DNA from 2 places in the Pseudonocardia sp. T1-2H genome. Region 1 is predicted to be linked to the other one. Evidence: predicted binding sites of a transcription regulator. Region 1 holds the regulator's gene; the other holds the start of a gene.

The links. The regulator LexA, encoded in region 1, represses DNA repair genes until DNA is damaged. The targets are predictions, from matches to a motif close to CGAACACGTGTTCG.
Region 2: the regulator LexA is predicted to act here: its motif matches at 6,166-6,179, upstream of dnaB (replicative DNA helicase).

Annotation. Positions count from the first base shown of each region.
Region 1 covers NZ_JBBPCL010000001.1:1,530,237-1,540,434, forward strand. The annotation lists gene WBK50_RS07685 (hypothetical protein) at 1-302, shown strand, start outside; gene miaA (tRNA (adenosine(37)-N6)-dimethylallyltransferase MiaA) at 293-1,198, shown strand; gene dapF (diaminopimelate epimerase) at 1,195-2,040, shown strand; partial or broken gene hflX (GTPase HflX) at 2,208-3,640, shown strand; gene WBK50_RS07705 (hypothetical protein) at 3,669-4,637, shown strand; gene WBK50_RS07710 (universal stress protein) at 4,863-5,687, shown strand; gene lexA (transcriptional repressor LexA) at 5,716-6,486, opposite strand; gene WBK50_RS07720 (LysM peptidoglycan-binding domain-containing protein) at 6,815-7,372, shown strand; gene WBK50_RS07725 (hypothetical protein) at 7,955-8,113, shown strand; gene nrdR (transcriptional regulator NrdR) at 8,589-9,125, shown strand; gene WBK50_RS07735 (vitamin B12-dependent ribonucleotide reductase) at 9,245-10,198, shown strand, end outside.
Region 2 covers NZ_JBBPCL010000001.1:6,413,012-6,423,209, forward strand. The annotation lists gene WBK50_RS31580 (DUF3040 domain-containing protein) at 1-215, shown strand, start outside; gene WBK50_RS31585 (hypothetical protein) at 224-355, opposite strand; gene WBK50_RS31590 (energy-coupling factor transporter transmembrane component T family protein) at 374-997, opposite strand; gene WBK50_RS31595 (energy-coupling factor ABC transporter ATP-binding protein) at 994-1,668, opposite strand; gene WBK50_RS31600 (thiolase family protein) at 1,665-2,768, opposite strand; gene WBK50_RS31605 (AMP-binding enzyme) at 2,765-3,256, opposite strand; partial or broken gene WBK50_RS31610 (hypothetical protein) at 3,296-3,685, opposite strand; gene WBK50_RS31615 (AMP-binding protein) at 3,592-4,011, opposite strand; gene WBK50_RS31620 (biotin transporter BioY) at 4,008-4,598, opposite strand; gene dnaB (replicative DNA helicase) at 4,660-6,066, opposite strand; gene rplI (50S ribosomal protein L9) at 6,724-7,173, opposite strand; gene rpsR (30S ribosomal protein S18) at 7,190-7,426, opposite strand; gene WBK50_RS31640 (single-stranded DNA-binding protein) at 7,497-8,045, opposite strand; gene rpsF (30S ribosomal protein S6) at 8,056-8,370, opposite strand; gene WBK50_RS31650 (deoxyribonuclease IV) at 8,812-9,582, shown strand; partial or broken gene WBK50_RS31655 (glycosyltransferase 87 family protein) at 10,107-10,198, shown strand, end outside.

The DNA.
Region 1 (10,198 bases):
CGGCGGCCGGACCGGTCGGGCTGCTGATCGTCGGGGACGGGGCCGCGACGCACACCGACAAGGCGCCCGGCCATCTCGACGAGCGCGCCGGGCCGTTCGACGACGCCGTCGCCAAGGCTCTCGAGTCCGCGGACGCCGCGGCGCTCGCGGCCCTCGACCCGGTCGTCGCGGCGGAGCTGTGGGCCGCGGGCCGGGCGCCCTGGCAGGTGCTGGCGGGAGCGTGTCCGCAGGGACGGCGCGGCGAGCTGCTGCACTCGTCGGCGCCGTTCGGCGTGGCCTACCACGTGGCCGTGTGGACGTGACCCGGCTCGTCGCCGTCGTCGGCCCGACGGCCACCGGCAAGTCCGATCTCGCGCTCGACCTCGCCGAGGCCCTCGACGGCGAGATCGTCAACGCGGACGCCATGCAGCTCTACCGCGGGATGGACGTGGGAACCGCGAAGCTGACCGTGCCCGAGCGCCGCGGGATCCCGCACCACCAGCTCGACGTCCTGGACGTCACCGAGACCGCGTCCGTCGCCGTCTACCAGCGTGAGGCGCGAACGGTGATCGAGCGGCTGCTGGCCGCGGGCCGCACGCCGGTGCTGGTCGGCGGGTCCGGGCTCTACATCCAGGCGGTCGTCGACGAGCTGGAGTTCCCCGGCACGGACCCGCAGGTCCGGGGGCGGCTGGAGACCGAGCTGGCCCGGGTCGGCGCGCCGACGCTGCACCGGCGGCTCGCGGAGGTGGACCCGGTGGCCGCCGAGGCCGTGCTGCCGAGCAACGGGCGCCGGATCGTCCGGGCGCTGGAGGTCGTGGAGCTGACGGGCCGCCCGTTCAGCGCGAACCTGCCCGGGACGCGGCCGCCCCGCTACGACGCCGTCCTGCTCGGCGTGGACCGAAACACCGCCGAGCTCGACGAGCGGGTGGCGCTGCGGGTGGACCGGATGCTGGCCGACGGGTTGGTCGAGGAGACCCGCGAGCTGGTCGGACGCGGCCTGCGGGAGGGCCGGACCGCGTCCCGGGCGCTCGGCTACCAGCAGGTCCTGGCCGCGTTCGACGGCGAGTACCCGCTGGAGACCGCCGCGGAGGAGACCGTCCGTCGCACCCGCCGGTTCGTCCGTCGGCAGCGTTCCTGGTTCCGCCGGGACCGCCGGATCCACTGGCTCGACGGCGCGGAGCCGGAACTGTCGGCGCGGGCTCGTAGGCTGGTCGGGTGAGTGACGGGATCGCCTTCGCCAAGGGCCACGGGACGCAGAACGACTTCGTCGTGCTGCCGGACGCGCAGGGTGCGCTCGCGCTGACCCCGCAGCGGGTGGCCGCCCTGTGCGACCGCCACCGCGGCCTGGGCGCGGACGGGGTGCTGCGCGTGGTCCGCTGGTCGGCGCTCGGCTCCGGGGGCCCGGCGCCCGAGGCCGGCGTCGAGTGGTTCATGGACTACCGCAACGCGGACGGCAGCACCGCGGAGATGTGCGGCAACGGTGTCCGGGTCTTCGCGCGCTACCTCGAACAGGCCGGCTGGCTGGGCGAGGGACCGCTGCGGATCGGCACCCGCGCCGGGGTCAAGGACGTCACCTTCGCCGACGGCGAGGTGTCCGTCGAGATGGGGCGCGCGCGGGTCGGGGAGCCGTCCACCGCGCTCGTCGCGGGCCGGGAGTTCGACGGCGTCGCGATCGACGTCGGGAACCCGCACCTCGCGTGCGTCACCGACGCGGCCATCCCGGCACTGGACCTCACCTCGCCGCCCCTGCACGACGAGGCGGCGTTCCCGAACGGCGTGAACGTCGAGTTCGTGTCCCCGATCGGGACGGACGGCGTCGCGATGCGCGTGCACGAGCGCGGCGTGGGGGAGACCCGCTCCTGCGGGACGGGCACCGTCGCGGCCGTCGTCGCGGCGCTGCGGGCGGCCGGGCGGGAGTCCGGCACCGTGCCCGTGGAGACCCCCGGCGGGCGGCTGCGGGTGACCGTCCGGGACGGAGGCGCCTCCACCGTGCTGCACGGTCCGGCGGTCCTGGTCGCGCACGGTGAGCTGGATCGGTCCTGGTGGGATGCGCTGCGGTGACGTCGGACAAGGCAGCGCCAATCGGGCGGACAGGGAACGCGGAACGTGGGACACTGGGTGTCACGATGACTGAAACCCCCCTGAGCACGACCCCGCGAACCACCTCGCCCGGCTTCACCGCCGACCCCCGCTTCGACGCTCGGCGTCCCGATCCCTCCCGCGGGGACATGGAGCTGGAGGAGCGCACGTCGCTCCGCCGCGTCGCGGGCCTGTCCACCGAGCTCACGGACATCACCGAGGTCGAGTACCGGCAGCTGCGGCTGGAGCGGGTCGTCCTCGTCGGGGTCTGGACGGAGGGCACGTCCGAGCAGGCCAACGCCTCCCTCGTGGAGCTCGCGCGGCTCGCCGAGACCGCCGGCTCCGAGGTGCTCGACGGCCTCGTGCAGCGGCGAAGCTCGCCGGACCCGGCCACGTTCATCGGCTCCGGCAAGGTCGAGGAGCTCAAGCTCGCCGTGCAGCAGGCCGAGGCGGACACCGTGATCTGCGACGGCGAACTCTCGCCCGGCCAGCTCCGCCAGCTGGAGGAGAAGCTCAAGGTCAAGGTGATCGACCGGACCGCGCTGATCCTGGACATCTTCGCCCAGCACGCCCAGTCGCGGGACGGCAAGGCGCAGGTCGAGCTGGCCCAGCTGTCCTACCTGCTCCCGCGCCTGCGCGGCTGGGGCGAGGCGCTGTCCCGGCAGGTCGGTGGTCGTGCCGCCGGCGGTGTCGGGATCGGTGGCCGTGGCCCCGGTGAGACGAAGATCGAGCTGGACCGGCGGCGGATCCGCAACCGCATGTCGAAGCTGCGTCGCGAGATCAGCGCGATGTCCCGTGTCCGGGACACCCAGCGCGGCGGCCGCCGGAAGACCGAGATCCCCGGCGTCGCGATCGTCGGGTACACGAACGCGGGCAAGTCCAGCCTGCTCAACGCTCTGACGAACGCCGGTGTGCTGGTCGAGGACGCGCTGTTCGCGACCCTGGACCCCACCACCCGGCGCGCCGAGACGCCGGACGGGCGGGCCTACACGCTCACCGACACCGTCGGGTTCGTGCGGCACCTGCCCCACCAGCTCGTCGAGGCGTTCCGGTCGACGCTCGAGGAGTCCGCGCAGGCGGACCTGCTCGTGCACGTCGTGGACGCCTCGGACCCGCTGCCCGAGGACCAGATCGCCGCCGTCCGCAAGGTCCTGGTGGAGATCGGCGAGGCGCACGGCGGCACCATGCCGTCGGAGCTGCTCGTGGTGAACAAGGTGGACGTGGCCGGGGACCTGCAGCTCGCGCGGCTGCGGCACCTCCTGCCGGACGCGGTGTTCGTCTCCGCGTACCGGGGGACGGCGTCGAGCAGCTCAAGGCCCGCCTCGCCGAGCGCCTGCCGCGCCCCGAGGTGGACCTGGAACTGCTCGTCCCCTACACCGAGGGCGGCCTCGTCGCCCGGCTGCACACCGAGGCCGAGGTGCTCGAACTCGAGCACGTCGGCGAGGGAACCCGGCTGCACGTGCGCGTGGGGCCGGAGCTCGCCGTGGTCGCGGCGCCATATCTGGTGGGGGAGGCGCCCCGGTCTGCGGTCGCCATCGCTCCCGCTGTGGACGACGAGCTGCGGCGCGTGGCCCGGCGCTGACCTGCGTCCCTCCGTCGAGAAGCCGCACGTGAACGCACGTCCCGCCGCGCGCGGTGCGGTGGTCACGCTCGTCCTCCTGGTGCTCGGCGTGCTCGGCACCGGATCCGCCTCCGCGGATCCGGTGAGCCTGTGCACGGTCGAGGACCCGCGGCTGCTCGAGCTGTCCGGGTTGGCCGTCGGGCCGTCGGGTGAGGTGTGGGCGATGGCGGACAGCGGACGCCAGGTGCGCCTGCAGCGCCTCGACCCGAACACGTGCGCCATCGTCGAGACGCGCACCGCGGACGTCGACCCGCTGGACGCGGAGGACCTCGCCCTGGGCCCGGACGGCACGTTCTGGGTCGCGGACACGGGGGACAACACCCGCCGCCGGGAGACGGTCGCGCTGATCGCGGTGCCACCTCGCGGGGAGGCGCGGCTGCACCGGCTGACGTATCCCGACGGGGCGCACGACGCCGAGGCGGTGCTCGTCGGGGCGGACGGCGTGCCCGTGATCATCACCAAGGAGGTGCTCGGCTCCGCCGGGGTGTACCGCCCGGCCGGGCCTCTCGCCGAACCCGGGCCGACGCCGCTGACCAGGGTCGGAACGGTCGTGCTCCCACGGTCGGACTCCTCCGGCGGCCCCGTCGGGGACCTCGGCTCGTACACGGTCACCGGCGGCGCGACCAGTGCGGACGGCTCGGTCGTCGCCCTGCGGACCTACACCGACGCCTGGCTCTACCGGATGCCCCGGGGATCCGCGGACGTCGTCGCCGCGCTGGACGGGGTGCCGACGAGGGTCCCGCTGCCGGACGAGCCCCAGGGCGAGGCGCTGGCGTTCCTGCCCGACGGCACGCTGCTCTCCGGATCGGAGACGCGGGGGCTCGGCGAGGGGAAGCCCGGGCGGTTCCGGGGGCCGCGGCGCTCGCCCTCGCCGCCCCCGCGGCGTCGGCCACGGGGCCGGCGGCGCCGGCGGTCGTGGTCCCGCCCGAACGCGCGCCGGAGTGGCGGCCGGCGGTGATCGGCGGCGCGATCGCGGTCGGGCTGCTCGCGCTCGGGGCCGCCGCGATGGCGCTGCACGGCCACCGTCGCCGTTGATCGCTCTCGTCGTCCGGGCCGGGGCCTCCCGTGTGACGTCCGCGTTACCGATGAGCCGGACGTGATCGTGTCCGGGCCCTCGCCGCCTAGTGTTCCTCCGAGGGCCGAACGGGGTCGAGGAGCGGGAAGGGGTGCCGAGGTGCCGATCGTGGCCGCCTACGAGGACACGCCCGGCGGGCACGACGCGCTCGTCCTCGGCGCCCAGCTGGCTCGCCTCACCGGGCTCACCGCCGTCGTCGCCACGGTCTACCCGACCGACGGGATCGGGCTCTCGGCGATCGCCCGGGACCCGCGCTGGCGGGAGAAGGCCGAGGCGGTGGCGCGGGAGCGCTTCGGTCGCGCCCGAGCGGTGATCGACCGCGAGTGGGACTCGGCCGAGATGGAGTTCACCCCGCTGGGCCCCGGCCCGGCCGCACCCGCGCTGGTCGACCACGCCGACGACGTCGGGGCCGCGGTCCTGGTGGTCGGTTCGACGGCCGGCGGTCTCGTCGGCCGCCTCGCGCCGGGCAAGACGGTGCAGCGGCTGCTCCCGATGGCCCGCTGCCCGATCGCGATCGCCCCGCGTGGCTACCGGCACTTCGCCGAGAAGCGGATCTCCAGCATCGGGGTGGCCTACGACGGGACCGCCGAGTCCGACCAGGCCATCGTCGTGGCGGTGCACCTGGCGAGCCGGACCGGCGCGGCGCTCCGGTTCGTCGTGGTCGCGACGGATCCGGGCGCGGTGCACGAGGCCAAGAAGACGGCGCAGAAGGGTGTGTCCCGGGTCCCCGCCGAGATCGACACACTCGTCGACGTCGTGATCGGCCGCCACGTCGCCCACACCCTGGCGGACCTGCCGGAGCGGACGGACCTGCTCGTCGTCGGTTCCCGCGGGTACCGGTTCATGCGACGGCTGCTGCTCGGGAGCGTGACCGGGTCGCTGGTGCGCAGCGCCCGCTACCCCGTCGTGGTCGTCCCGATTCCGGAGCCGTGACCGGCCCCGGGGCGCGCGAAGACCGACCTCAGAGCCGGCGCAGGACCGCGACGACGCGGCCGAGGATGCTGGCCTCGTCGCCGGGGATGGGCTCGTACGCGGAGTTGGCCGGCATCAGCCAGACGTGCCCGTCGCGCCGCTTCAGGGTCTTCACCGTGGCCTCGCCGTCGATCATCGCGGCCACGATCTCACCTTGTTCGGCGACCGGCTGCTGACGCACGACCACCCAGTCCCCGTCCGTGATGGCGGCCTCGATCATCGAGTCCCCCTTCACGTTCAGCAGGAACAGCTCGCCCTCGCCGACGATCTCGCGGGGGAGCGGGAACACGTTCTCCACGGCCTGCTCGGCGAGGATGGGGCCACCGGCGGCGATGTTGCCGAGCAGCGGCACGTAGGCCGGCGACGGGCGCTCGGAGCGCATCGCGACGTCCGCCTCGGTGCCCGTGCCGGAATCGACGTCGGCGAGGTCCTCGGGGCTGCGGACGTCCACGGCGCGGGTCCGGTTGGGATCACGCCGCAGGTAGCCCTTCCGCTCGAGGGTGCGCAGCTGGTGATGCACCGAGGAGGTGGACGTGAGGCCGACGGCGTCGCCGATCTCGCGCACGCTGGGCGGGTAGCCGAAACGGTCCACCCAGTCCTTGATCACCTCGAGCACCTTGCGCTGCCGGGGGGTGAGGCCCACCGGATCCGCGGGGGGATCGGGGAAGGCGCGCACCTGCCCGGGCTTCGCTCCGGCACCGACGCCACCGGCCCGACCGTTCCCCGGGCCCGCGCCGCTGCCGGACTCGTCCCGTGCCATCTGCCCTGCCGCCTCCTTCGTCTGCGTCCCGGCCCTCGTGCCCGGCCGGCTCTTCCCGGCCCCGGACCGCGGCCCGGGCCTCCTGCCGGCCGACCGGGTGCCGCGCCTTCGGCGCGGCACCTCGCCGTCGCCGGCCGGAGCATCGTGACAGACCGTAGCCCGTTCCGGCCGGTTCGCCAAACACATGTTCGAACGACACCCGAGATTTTTCGGCGCGGATCGTCGTGTCCGGAGCGACGGGGTGGTACAACATCGCACAGACGTTCGATCGAACACATGTGCGAGATCCGGCCGATGAGCGGCGCGGACGAGGACGGGAGACGCGGAGATGGCACCCAGCGCGGTGGCGGAGCGGCAGGACCCGACGACCCGGCGGGCGGTGCCCGGACGGGAGCCGGCGGTCGGCGCCCTCGCGCCGGTGATCCCGTTGCGCCGCGGTCCCCGTGCCGTTCCCGCTCCCGCCGGTTCGCCCACGCCGCCACGGGTCCCGGGACGCACGAGGCCGTCGCCGGTCCGCCGGGGCGGCACCCGGGAGCGGGTCGTGAGGCCCGGCGTGGCGCGGGCGCGGGCCCGCCGGCGCCCGGTCGGCGAGGCTCGCCACCGGCTGCGTCGCCTCGTCGCCGGGCTCGCCGTGACGCTCGCCTCGACCGCGGCGGTGGTCGGCCTCGGCCTGATCGCGGACGCCGCAGGCGCCGCCGCGGCCCGGTCGACCGTGCCCGACGGGACGCGGCTCGTCGTCACCGGTCCCTCGGACACGGCCTGGGACGTCGCGCGGCGCGTGGCCCCCGAGGCGGACACGGCCGCCGTCGTGGAGCGCATCCTCGCGGACAACGGCCTCACCTCGGTCGCCCTGGAGCCCGGCCGGACCCTGCGCGTCCCGGCCTGACCGACGCCCGGACGCGCGATCCACGGTTCTTGTCGGGGGTCGCTGATAGACCTCGCACAGGCGTTCGAGGACGCCCGGGCATCGGTCCGGGCGCGGTCGAACCGCCGCGGGGAGGTCGTCATGGATCTCGGGAACCACACGAACGACGCGCGCCCGGCCGTCACCGGTCGGCGGCCGCCGAGGGGCGCGGGGGAGGGTGGACGGCCGGGGCCGCGAGCGGCGCGCCGGCGCGCGGAGAGCGCGGGCCCGACGGCGGTCCGAGGTGCCCGGCGCGGACGTGGGGACGCGACGGTGCCGATCGCCCCGCGGCGGACCGGCGCCGGCCGAAACGCGGCCTGCGGACGGCCCGCCGGTGGTCGTCCGGTCGGTGGAGCGCAGGGGCGCCAGGCCGAGGACCTCCATCCGGGAGCCGGCGCGCGGGAGGGGTTAGTCCGCCGTGCCGTCCCGCGGGCGCGGCTCGCCCTCGGCGTACCCCGTGAGGTCCTCGCCCTCCGCGCTCCGCATCGGGGCGGTGGGCGCCCCGCCGGTGTCGATCGGGGCTTTGGGGGTTCGCTGCGGGTCTCCTCGCGGCGGCCGGACCGGATGTGTGTCGCCCGCCGTCCGCGACGACTTCCGGTCGGGTTCGTCCCGCGGCCCGTCCTCGGTCGGCCGGACCGCTTCCTGGCCGGCCTGGCCGTCGTGACGGCCAGCGCCACGGCCGTGGTGCTGCTCGGGCTGCTCGCCGATCTCGCTGCGTCGTGACCGTGGGCCGCGGGAGCGCGGGCACCGGGTTGCTGGGCCGGACTGCCGGGGCCGTCCACCGCTCGCCACGGTCCGTGTCGGTCCGGCACCCGCGTCCGGGGCCACGCCAGGCCGACACGCCCGGTGCGGAGCGCCCCGGAGGGGCGATGCGTTCCCCGCATCTGCCCGGCGTGTCGCCGACGCGACGAGCGGTCGGCGCGTGCAGATGCGGCCGTCGTCCCCGAGTGTCGCCCTCGCGTCATCCACGTGACCTGCAGGGCGTCACTGGGTGTCGCCGAGGCGCCACTGTGAAGCCACCGGGCGGCGTTCGGAGATCGTGTGGAAGCCTTCTTCCCACGATCGGGCGAGAGTCGGGGACATCCGGGGTCAGCGATGGCCAGGCCCCACATGTTGTGGTTACATCTGTGTTGTTCGCCTACAGGTTGGGTTTCGCCCAGCCGATTCGGTTCGGCGAGGTCTTCGGGGGAGGTTGCTCGTGCGGTGTCCGTTCTGTCGTCACTCGGACTGCCGGGTCATCGACTCCCGTGAGGTCGAGGACGGCCAGGCCACCCGTCGCCGCCGCTCGTGCGCGGCGTGCGGCAAGCGGTTCACCACGGTCGAGGAGGCCGTGCTCGCCGTCGTCAAGCGCAGCGGCGTCACCGAACCGTTCAGCCGGGACAAGGTCGTCAGCGGCGTACGACGCGCCTGTCAGGGGAGGCCGGTCCACGAGGATGCGCTGCAGCAGCTGGCGCACCGCGTGGAGGAGGCCGTCCGGGCGGGCGGCACGGCCGAGCTGCCCAGCCATGAGGTCGGGCTGGCGATCCTCGGACCGTTGAAGGAGCTCGACGAGGTGGCGTACCTGCGCTTCGCGAGCGTCTACCGTTCGTTCTCCTCCATCGAGGACTTCGAGAAGGAGATCGCCGATCTGCGCGAGGCGGCTGCCGGGGAAGCAGCCGAACCGCGGGACCGGGAGGCGCGTGATCCCGTCGCGCGGCGCACCGGCGCCGGGCGTGGCGAGGCCACGCGCGAATAGGGGCGAGATCGAGGGGCCGACAGCGGTGCCGACTCCCGAGCAGACCCGGTCCGAGACCGTCCCGTCACCCCAGTGGGTGGGACGGCGAAAGAACACGTTCGGATTGTGAGAGGGAGAGCATGACGGAGACCGTCGGGGCGGAAGCCTCGGACAGGACGTCCTCGGGGGGCGGCGCGACGCGGGCCAGGCGCGGAGCGGAGAAGGCGGACGGGAACGGTACGGCGAAGCGCAAGCGCGGTGCCGGCCTGACGGTCGAGCGCCTCTACACCACCGCCGGTGTGCACCCCTACGACGAGGTGACCTGGGAGCGCCGGGACGTCGTCATGACGAACTGGCGGGACGGCACCGTCAACTTCGAGCAGCGCGGCGTGGAGTTCCCGGACTTCTGGTCGCTCAACGCCACCAACATCGTCACCAGCAAGTACTTCCGCGGCGCCGTCGGCAGCGCCACCCGGGAGTCGAGCCTGCGCGCCCTGATCGACCGGGTCGTCGGCAGCTACCACCGCGCAGGCGTGGAGCACGGCTACTTCGCCACGGACGAGGATGCCGAGATCTTCGCCCAGGAGCTCACCTGGATGCTCTTGCACCAGGTGTTCAGCTTCAACTCGCCGGTGTGGTTCAACGTCGGCACCGCCTCGCCGCAGCAGGTCAGCGCCTGCTTCATCCTCTCGGTCGACGACACGATGGAGTCGATCCTGAACTGGTACCGCGAGGAGGGCCTGATCTTCAAGGGCGGCTCCGGTGCCGGCCTCAACCTCTCCCGGATCCGCTCGTCGAAGGAGCTGCTGTCCTCCGGCGGCACCGCGTCGGGCCCGGTCTCCTTCATGCGCGGCGCGGACGCGAGCGCCGGGACGATCAAGTCCGGCGGCGCCACCCGGCGGGCCGCGAAGATGGTCGTGCTGGACGTCGACCACCCGGACATCGAGGAGTTCGTCGCCACGAAGGCCAAGGAGGAGGCCAAGGTCCGCGTACTGCGGGACGCGGGCTTCGACATGGACCTCGGCGGTTCGGACATCACCTCGGTCCAGTACCAGAACGCCAACAACTCGGTCCGCGTGACGGACGAGTTCATG
Region 2 (10,198 bases), 4.9 Mb from region 1:
GCTTCTCCCGCCTCGGTCGCCACCCCGGCACCCGGTCCGTCCGCGGTCCCGGGGTGATCCCCATGGTGCTGCTGGCCGGGGGCCTGCTCCTGCTGCTGGTCGGTGGGGTCACCGCGGCGGTGCCGGTGGTGGTCTCGGGCATCCTGATGGCGGTCGCGGCGCTCGCGCTCGCCCTCGTCGCGCCCCTTCCGGCGCGCCCGTTCCCCAGCTCCTGAGCCCGCGCTCAGACGCGCTTGAGGATCCGGGCCGCGCCCGCCGCCGCGGTCGTCGCGAGGAACGACGCGCCCTCGAGGCGCCAGCAGCCTTCCTGCCCGAGGCCGACGAAGCCGTCGTTCATCGCGCCGAGCTTCTCCACGATCGCCCGCCGTGTCCATCACTCGTCGGCGACGCCACGTGCGGCGAGCGCCTCGCCGAGCTCGTCGGCGTGCTTGAGCGTGCGGACGAGGAACGGCACCGCGAACGCGACGACCGAGCGTTCCACCCCCCGGGCCCGGGCCGCCTCGCGGACGGACGCGGCGATTTCGGACAGCGTGGCCACGGCCTGGAGGGTGAGGCCGACGAGCAGGCCCACCCGGTCCGGTCGCACGCCGAACCGGCCCAGCAACCTCGGCGAGCACAGCGGGCCCAGCGCCCGCTCGATGGCGCCCACGACGTCGTCGATCCTGGTGGTCAACGTGAACAGGCTCGCGGCTCCCAGCGCTGCGACGAGCCGCAGGACGGTGACCCCGGCGGACCGGACGTCGAGCAGCCAGGCCTGCAGCGCGAGGATCACGACGGCGAGCAGGAGCACCGAGCGGAGCAGCGGCCACACCCGGTCCCACGGGATCCGGGCCAGCGGGTAGCCCAGCGCGACCACGGCGCAGATCACGCCCAGCGCGATCGGCGATCGCAGCACGACCGTGACGGTGACGAGCGCGAGCATCCCGAGGAACTTCGCGCCCGCGGGCAGCCGGTGCAGGGGGCTGGCCCCGGGGACGTACAGGCCGAGGGGAGTCACCGGGCCAGCCCGCGGTAGTACGCGACGGCGGGGCCCGGCTCGTCGTCGGCGACCACCCGGCCGCCGTGGATCACGACGACGCGCTCGAAGCCGCCGAGCAGGTCCAGGTCGTGCGTCACGAGCACGACCTGCTGGCGCAGCCGGCCGAGCAGCTCGACGAACCGGCGCTTGTTGCGCAGGTCGAGCAGGGTCGTCGGCTCGTCGCAGACCAGCACGTCCGGGTCGAGCACGAGCATCCCGCACAGCGCCAGCAGCTGCTTCTGGCCGCCGGACAGCTGGTGCGCAGGGTGGTCCGCGTAGCCGTCGAGGCCGTGCTCGGCGAGCACCTCGGCGGCCCGGCGGGCCCGCTCGGGCCGGCTCAGCCCGCTACGCCGCAAGGAGAACGCCACGTCCTCGCCGGCCGTCGGCATCACGATCTGGCTGTCCGGGTTGGTGAAGACGAACCCGACCCTGCGCCGGACCGCGGCGCCCTTCTCGGCCGGGTCGAGGCCGTCGACCAGGACCCGCCCGCGCGTCGGGCGCACCAGGCCGTTGATCATCCTCGCGAGCGTGGACTTGCCCGAGCCGTTGAGCCCGACGAACGCGACGCGCTGTTCGGTCAGGGTCAGGTCCACCTGCTCGAGCACCGTCCGCTCGCCGTAGGCGTGCCCGACGCCGTCGAACTCGATCACACGACCTCCCACAGCGCGGCCACCCCGACGCCGCCCCCGGCGGACAGCGCGGTGAGCCCGCTCCCGCCTCCGCCCTGGCCGACCAGCCGGGCGAACAGCCGGACGACCAGCACCGCGCCCGACGCGCCCCAGGGGTGGCCGAGGGCGATCGCACCCCCGTCCGGGCTCACCGTCTCCTCGTCGATCCCTGCGGCGTCGAGACACGCCAGGGCCTGGCCCGCGAAGGCCTCGTTGAACTCGACCACGTCGGGCGTCCGGTCCAGCACGCGGGTCATCGCCGGGACCGCGCCGAGCCCGAGCAGGTTCGGGTCGACGGCGGAGGTGGCGGACGCGACGAGCCGCAGCCCGGGCAGGCCGCGCTCCCGCCGGATCCGCTCGCTGACGACCAGCACCGCGGCGGCGCCGTCGTTCACGCCGCAGGAGTTCGCGGCGGTCGCGGTGCCGTCCGGGGTGAAGGCGGGCCGGAAGCGGGCGAGCCGCTCGACGGTGAAGGCGCGCGGGCGCTCGTCGGCCGCCACCCCGGCGACCGGGACGAGCTCGCCGGCGAACCGCCCGGCGCGCTGCGCGGCGAGGGCCCGGGCGTGGCTGCGCGCGGCGAACCGGTCCTGTCGGTCCCGGGAGATCCCGGCCTCGGCGGCGACGCGGTCCGCGGCCGCGCCCATCTCCGGGTCGCCGATCTCCGGGGGCGCGAAGGGGGCCCGCGTGTAGGGGACGGGCGGGTCCGTGCGCCAGGCGCGGTGCGGGGCGGTGGACGCACTCTCCCCGCCGCCCGCGAGGTAGGCCTCGCCCTCGCCGGCGCGGATCATCGTGGCCGCCAGGGTGACCGCGGCGAGGCCGCTGGCGCACTGCCGGTCCACGGTCATGCCGGGCACGCCGGAGCCGAGGCCGGCACGCAGGGCGGCGACCCGCGCGGGGTTGCCGCCGGGGCCGAAGACGTTGCCCAGCAGCACGTCGTCGACGGTTTCGAGGCCCGCGTCGTCGAGCAGGGCGCGGAGGACGGGCGCGGCCAGTGTGTCGACGGACAGGTTCCTCAGCACCCCACCGGCGCTGCCGATCGGGGTGCGCCGGGCCGCGACGACGACCGGGGTCCGGTCGTTCATCGAAGGGGCTCCGCGGCGAGCGTGCCGTCCGCGAGCTGCTCCGCGACGAGCGCGCGGGCGGGTTTGCCGGAGGCCGTGCGGGGAAGCGCCTTGGTGCGCAGCCAGCGCCTCGGCCGCTTGCCGGGTTCCAGCGCGGCGCGGGCCGCGGCCCGCAGCTCCGCGAGGGCCGGTGCGGTGTCCGCCTCGACGACGGCGGTGACGAGCGCACCCAGCCGCGGGTGCGGGGTGCCGGTGACCAGGACGTCGTCGACGCCGGGGACGGCGCGGAGCACGGCCTCGACCTCCTCCGCGGACACGAGCCGGCCCCCGCTGGAGATCGTCGCCGAGTCCCGGCCGTGCACGACGAGCGTGCCGTCACCGCGTAGCTCGACCCGGTCGCCGACGCTCGACCACTCCGGTGCGGGCTCGAGCTCGCCGCCGCGCAGGTACCCGTCGAACGCGAGGGGCGAGCGCAGCCGGAGCACGCCGTCGCGGACGTCCAGCTCCACGCCGGGGACGGGCCGGAGGCCGGCGTCGTCCCGGCGGATCGCGATGAGGGAGTGCTCCGCCGAGCCGTAGTACTCGACCAGCCGAGCGTCCGGGAGCGTCCGGGCGAACCGTGCCCGCAACGCGTCGCCGACGTGGGCGCCGCCGCACACCACCGTGCGCAGCGCGCACGGGCCGGGCTCCCGCTCGAGCTCGCCGAGGAGGTTCACGAGCATCGCGGGCACGAGGTGGACCGCCGCGGCCTCCCGGGCGTCGGGGGCGCGCAGGTGGTCGCGGACGCGCAGCTCGGCGCCGCACCACAGCGCGTGCAGCGCGCCGAAGGTGAACAGGGACGAGCTCAGCGGGCCCGGGACCAGCACCGGGCCGGGCAACGGGCCCAGCGCCTCGAAGCTGCGCCGCCAGGACTCCCGCGAGCGCACCAGCACCTTGGGCCGGCCGCTGCTACCCGAGGTCGTGGGCAGGTAGAACGCGGTGCGCTCGTCCCCCCGGGCGGCACGGGGAGTCCGGGCGCCGGATCACCGTCCACGACGACATCCGGAAGGGCGTCGGCCACGATCGCGGCGCGTTCCCGGGCCGTCCACCGCGGCTCGACGACGAGGGTGGCGGCGCCGAGCAGGTCCGCGCCGAGCAGCCAGGCCAGGACGTCTCCGCCGTCGACCGCGACGCGGGATCCCTGCCTGACGCCGCGGGCGGCGAGCACGCGCGCCGCGCCGTGCGCGCGGGCGGAGAGCTCGCCGGGCACCTCACCGAGGATCATCGGGACCGGGCCGGCGGCGCCGCGAACCTTCCCGGCAGGGCGCGGTGCACGACGGCGGCCACCAGCGCCGTGACCACGACCTTCGCCACGTCACCGGGGACGAAGACCAGCGATCCGACGAGGGCGGTCCGGACGTCCCCGAGGTAGACGGCGAGGAAGCCGATCCCGAGGACGTAGTCCACGACGAGCCCGGCGAACGCGGCGAGCAGCAGGATCGGCAGGAGCCGCCCGTTCCCCTCGCTACGCATCAGGCGCTCCGCGACGAGCCCGGTGACCAGCGCGGACAGGATCCACCCGAGGAGGAAACCGGCGCTCGGGCCCGCGAACGGCGCGAGCCCGCCCCTCCCGCCGGAGAGCAGCGGCAGGCCGATCGCGGTGAGCGCCAGCAGCAGGACCACGGACAGCGTGCCGCGCCGGGCGCCGATCACCGCCCCGGCGATCAGCGGCCCCATGTTCTGCAGGACGATCGGCACCCCGGACCCGCCGACGTAGAGGCCCGGGAAGATGCCGAGCACCGCAATGAACGCGGCGAAGACGACGACCGTGGCGAGGTCCGCGGCGGGGGACGCCGAACGTGAGGCGGGCACCGTGGAAGGTAACCACGCCTGCCCACGGGTCCCACAACCCAGCGCCCGCCGATGTGAGCGATCAGCCGTGGGCGAGGTCGGTGAACCGGCTGTAGTGCAGCTGATGGGCCACCGTGATGGTGCCCTGCGGCCCGTTTCGGTGCTTGGCCAGGATCAGGTCCGCCTCGCCCGCGCGGGGGTCGTCCCGCTCGAAGGCGTCCGGACGGTGCAGCAGGATCACCATGTCCGCGTCCTGCTCGATCGAGCCGGACTCACGCAGGTCCGACAGCATCGGCCGCTTGTCCGTGCGCTGCTCCGGTCCACGGTTGAGCTGGCTCATCGCCACGACCGGGACCTCGAGCTCCTTGGCCAGCAGCTTGATCTGCCGGGAGAACTCCGAGACCTCCTGCTGCCGGGACTCCACCTTGCGGCCCGACGTCATCAGCTGCAGGTAGTCCAGGATCACGAGCTTGAGATCGTGGCGCTGCTTGAGCCGGCGCGCCTTGGCCCGGATCTCCATCAACGTCAGGTTCGGCGAGTCGTCGATGAAGATCGGCGCCTCGCTGATCTCGCTCATCCGCCGCGCCATGCGGGTCCAGTCGTCATCGCTCATCCGCCCGGCGCGCATGTCCGCCAACCGGATCTTCGCCTCCGCCGAGAGCAGCCGCATCACGATCTCGGACTTGCTCATCTCCAGCGAGAAGATCGCGCTGGTCATGCCGTGCTTCACCGAGCACGACCGGGCGAAATCCAGTCCGAGCGTGCTCTTGCCGAGCCCGGGACGGGCCGCCACGACGACCATCTGGCCCGCGTGCAGGCCGTTGGTGATGGCGTCCAGGTCCGCGAACCCGGTGGGGACGCCCAGCGCCACGCCGCCGCGGGAGGCGATCGCGTCGATCTCGTCCATCGTGGGCTGCAGCAGCTCCTCGAGCGGGGTGTAGTCCTCGCTCGTGGTCCGCTCGGTGACCTCGTAGATCGCGGCCTGCGCGCGGTCCACGACCTCCTCGACCTCGCCGCCGTCGGCGCCGTGGTAGCCGAGCTGCACGATCCGGGTGCCCGCGTCCACCAGCCGGCGCAGGATCGCCTTCTCCGCGACGATCTCGGCGTAGTAGGCCGCGTTGGCCGCCGTCGGCACCGTGGCGATCAGCGTGTGCAGGTAGGGCGCGCCGCCGAGGCGGATCAGGTCGCCCTTGCGCTGCAGCTCCGCGGCCACGGTGACCGCGTCCGCCGGCTCGCCGCGGCCGTAGAGATCCAGGATGCAGTCATAGACCGTCTGATGGGCCGGGCGGTAGAAGTCGTCCGGGCGCAGCACCTCGACGACGTCCGCGATCGCGTCCTTGCTCAGCAGCATGCCGCCCAGGACGGACTGCTCCGCGGTGAGGTCCTGCGGAGGCTGGCGGTCGAACGGGGCCGGCGAGTCGTCGCGGGCGCCATCCCCTTCCCGGACCGCACGCGGCCGGCCGGCCGGGCGATCATCTGTCACCGCCATCCGCCGTATCACCTCCACGTCGTCACTTCCGGGGCGTCGCCGGGGTGCGGCGCGTCTCGTGGAGGGGTGACCCCCCGTGACGAACAAACGTCAGCCTATCGAACATGAGTTCGATCCGCGAGTGGTGGAACCGTGACCTCCACCGCCGTTCCGACGGACGAGGCGGGGAAGCCGGGCACGGATGCGCCGCCCGGGCGGACCGGGAGACCCGAGGCTAGGCCGATACCGACCCGGGGCGCGAACGAGCATGTGTACGGACCTGGGGACGGCGTGGGGACCAATCGGCTCCCGTGCAGGTCGCTGTCCGGAGGGCGTTGTGGACGGAGTGGGGACAACTACGGATCTACGGGCGTTTCCGCTGGTGAAGGCCAGGGGGGAGGCTGTGGACAACTTTACCCGGCGTGTCGTTCGGTGAGCGGTGCCCGGGAGTGTCCGCTCGTCGCACCGAGGCCCACCCGGCGCAATCGGACGGTCACCCGACGACGTCACCGTCACTCCTGGCCGGTCGTTCGGACAGCCTGCCACGCCGAGTCGTCGATCACCGGACACCGGTCGGACCGGCCCGGGCACGACTCAGGGCGGGACCCGGGTCCCGTGGACCTGGATCCCGCCCTGATGACGGAACGTGACCGGCAGCCTGCGCCGGGCGAACCGGGCTCAGCTGGCGACGACCGCCACCTGCAGCTCCGCGGTGACCTCCGGGTGCAGCCGAACCGTGACGGGGTGCGTGCCGACCGTCTTGATCGACGACGACACCTCGACCGCGTGCCGGTCCAGCACCGGGCCGCCGGCCGCCTTGACGGCGTCGACGACCTGGGCCGGGGTGACCGAGCCGAAGAGCCGGCCCGAGTCGTTCGCGGCCTTGGCCTTCACGGTGACGGACAGGTCGCCGAGCTGGCCGGCGACCTCCCGGGCGTGTCCGAGGTCCCGGATCTGGCGGGCCTTCTGGGCCCGGCGGATCTGCTCGACCTGCTTCTCGGCGCCACGGGTGGCGGGGATCGCGAACTTGCGCGGCAGCAGGTAGTTACGGCCGTAGCCGTCCTTGACCTCGACGACGTCGCCGGGGGCCCCGAGGTTGGGGACGTCAGCGGTGAGGATGAGCTTCATGGCTGGATCTCCTTCCTCAGCGCGCGGTGGACGTGTACGGCAGCAGGGCGACCTCGCGGCTGTTCTTGACCGCGACGGCGACGTCCCGCTGGTGCTGGCGGCAGTTGCCGGTGACGCGGCGGGCCCGGATCTTGCCGCGGTCGGAGATGAACTTCCGGAGCAGTCCGGTGTCCTTGTAGTCGATCTCCTGGGCCTTGTCCTTGCAGAATGCGCAGACCTTCTTCTTGGGCTTGCGCAGGACGGGCTTGGGCATTGCTGATGCTCCTGGTTACTGGTCCCCGCCGTGGGCGGACCCGGGCGGGAGTGTCTGGAGAGGTCTGGGGTTAGAAGGGGGGCTCGTCGTCGGCCGCGGGACCGCTACCGGCGGGCGGTGCGGAACCCCACGGGTCGTCGTAGCCGCCGCCTCCGGAGTTGCCTCCGCCGGAGCCGCCGAAGTTGCCTCCGCCGCCACCCTGGCCGCCGTCGAAGCCGCCGCCACCGCCACCGAAGCCGCCGCTGCCTCCGCCGCGGCTGACCTTGTTGATCTTGGCCGTGGCGTACTTGAGCGACGGGCCGACCTCGTCGACCTCCAGCTCCACGACGGTGCGCTTCTCACCCTCGCGGGTCTCGAAGGACCGCTGCTTGAGCCGCCCCTGCACCATCACGCGCGCGCCGCGGGTGAGCGTCTCGGCCACGTTCTCGGCCGCCTGACGCCACACGTTGCAGCGCATGAACAGCGCCTCGCCGTCCTTCCACTCGCCGGACTGGCGGTCGAAGGTGCGCGGGGTGGACGCGACGGTGAAGTTCGCGACCGCGGCGCCCGAGGGGGTGAACCGCAGCTCCGGGTCGGCGGTGAGGTTGCCGACCACGGTGATGACAGTCTCGCCGGCCATGTGTGGCTCCTCAGCTCGCGGCGGGGGCGGGCGTGCGCTTGGGCTCCCGGCGCAGCACCTTGGTGCGCAGCACCGACTCGTTGAGACCCAGCTGCCGGTCGAGCTCGGACACGGTGGCCGGCTCGGCGGTGACCTCGAGGACCGCGTAGATCCCCTCGGCGTTCTTGTTGATCTCGAAGGAGAGCCGGCGCTTGCCCCAGACCTCGACCTTCTCGACCGAACCGCCATCGGTGCGGATGACGTTCAGGAAAGTCTCGAGCGACGGCTGCACGGTGCGCTCGTCGAGGCTCGGGTCGAGGATGACCATGATTTCGTAATGACGCATGAGAACCACTCACCTCCTGTGGACTGGACGGCCGCGGTACTTCCGCGGCAGGAGGTTCTCACGCCACCCCGACAGAAACGGGCCGCTCGACGCCGGTGACCGGCGGGCGGCCCTGCTCGCGGTGCCCGGGAGGGCGCCGTTCAGGGCAGCGCAAGCCAGGTTACCAGCGGCGATCCACCCACCCGGCACCGCCCGCACGGGCGAGCGCCCACCACGGGTGGGCACGAACCCGCACAGCGGTACATCGTCGTCGATCACGGCCCACCGGTCGTCGAACAGCAGCGACCCACGGCCGGGAGGCCGCCCTCCGCAGAGGCGGCTCCGGACCGTGGTCCGCCGGGCGCCACGCGGATGCTGTCCGGGCGCTGTGCGGTGGCGGCCGCGCGGTGATCAGGGCCCGGGGGGCGCGGAACCGTCGGGGGGCCGCACTACTCTCGACCCATGCTCATCGGCGCCCATGTCCGTGACGACGATCCGCTCGCCGCGGCGGAGGAGCGCGGTGCGGAGATCGTGCAGTTCTTCCTCTCCGACCCGCAGGGCTGGAAGAAGCCGCAGCCGCATCCGCACGCCGAGGCCCTGGTCGCCTCCGACGTCGCGGTGGTGGTGCACTCGCCCTACGTCGTGAACGTCGCGTCGCCGAACAACCGCATCCGCATCCCGTCGCGCAAGATCGTGCAGCAGCACGCCGAGGAGGCGAAGCGGGTCGGCGCGATCGGGCTCGTGGTGCACGGCGGGCACGTGACGAAGGACGAGGACCCGGCGGTCGGCGTGGACAACTGGCGCAAGTTCGTGGAGCGCCAGCACGGCGAGGGCGGCTTCGCCGTCCCGGTGTTCATCGAGAACACCGCGGGCGGGGACAACGCCATGGCGCGGCGGTTCGACGCGCTGGCCCGGCTGTGGGAGGCGGTCGGCGAGTTCGGCGTCGGCTTCTGCCTGGACACCTGCCACGCGTTCGCCGCGGGCGAGGACCTGGTCGACGTCGTGGACCGGGCCAAGGCGATCACCGGCCGGATCGACCTGGTGCACCTCAACAACTCCCGGGACGAGTTCGACTCGGCCCGCGACCGGCACGCGAACATCGACTCCGGGACCATCGAGCCGGAGGTGCTGGCCGCCGTGTGCGCCTCGGCCGGGGCCCCGGTCGTGGTGGAGACCCCGGGCGAGGGCCAGACCGCGGACATCACGTTCCTCCGCGAGCGGCTCGGTCGGTGACCGGTGCCGGGCGCCGGCCGCTCGGCTGGCTCGCGCTCGCGCTGCTCGTCGCGCTGACCGGGATCACCCTGGTCCTCGGCTACGCGAACAAGGCCCGCTGCGTGGGCCCGGAGTTCGACGGAGCGGGCCGCTCCCAGCCGGACTTCACGATCCGCGGCTACCGGGACATCTGCTACTCGGACATCCAGAAGCTGTGGCTCGGCCGCGACATCGACACCCACGTCGTCCCGTACGTGGACGGCTCCATCACCCCGGACGGCGAGCTGCGCGGCGGCACCGTCGAGTACCCGGTGCTGACCGGCCTGCTGATCTGGGTGAGCGCGCTCGGCGCGGACACCGACGGCGGCTTCCTCCTCGGTTCCGCGCTGATCATGGCCCCGTTCGGGCTGCTCACGGGCTGGTTGCTCGGGCGGCTGGCACGCTGGCGGGCGCTGCTGTGGGCGCTCGGCCCACCGCTGGTGCTCTACGCCTTCCACAACTGGGACCTCCCGGTCGTCGCGTGCGCGGTCGCCGCGGTGGCCGTGATGCACCGGCCCCGGCGGTGGCCGCTCGCCCGGCGCGGGGTCGTCGCGGCGGTGCTGCTCGGCCTCGGGTTCGCCTTCAAGCTCTATCCGGG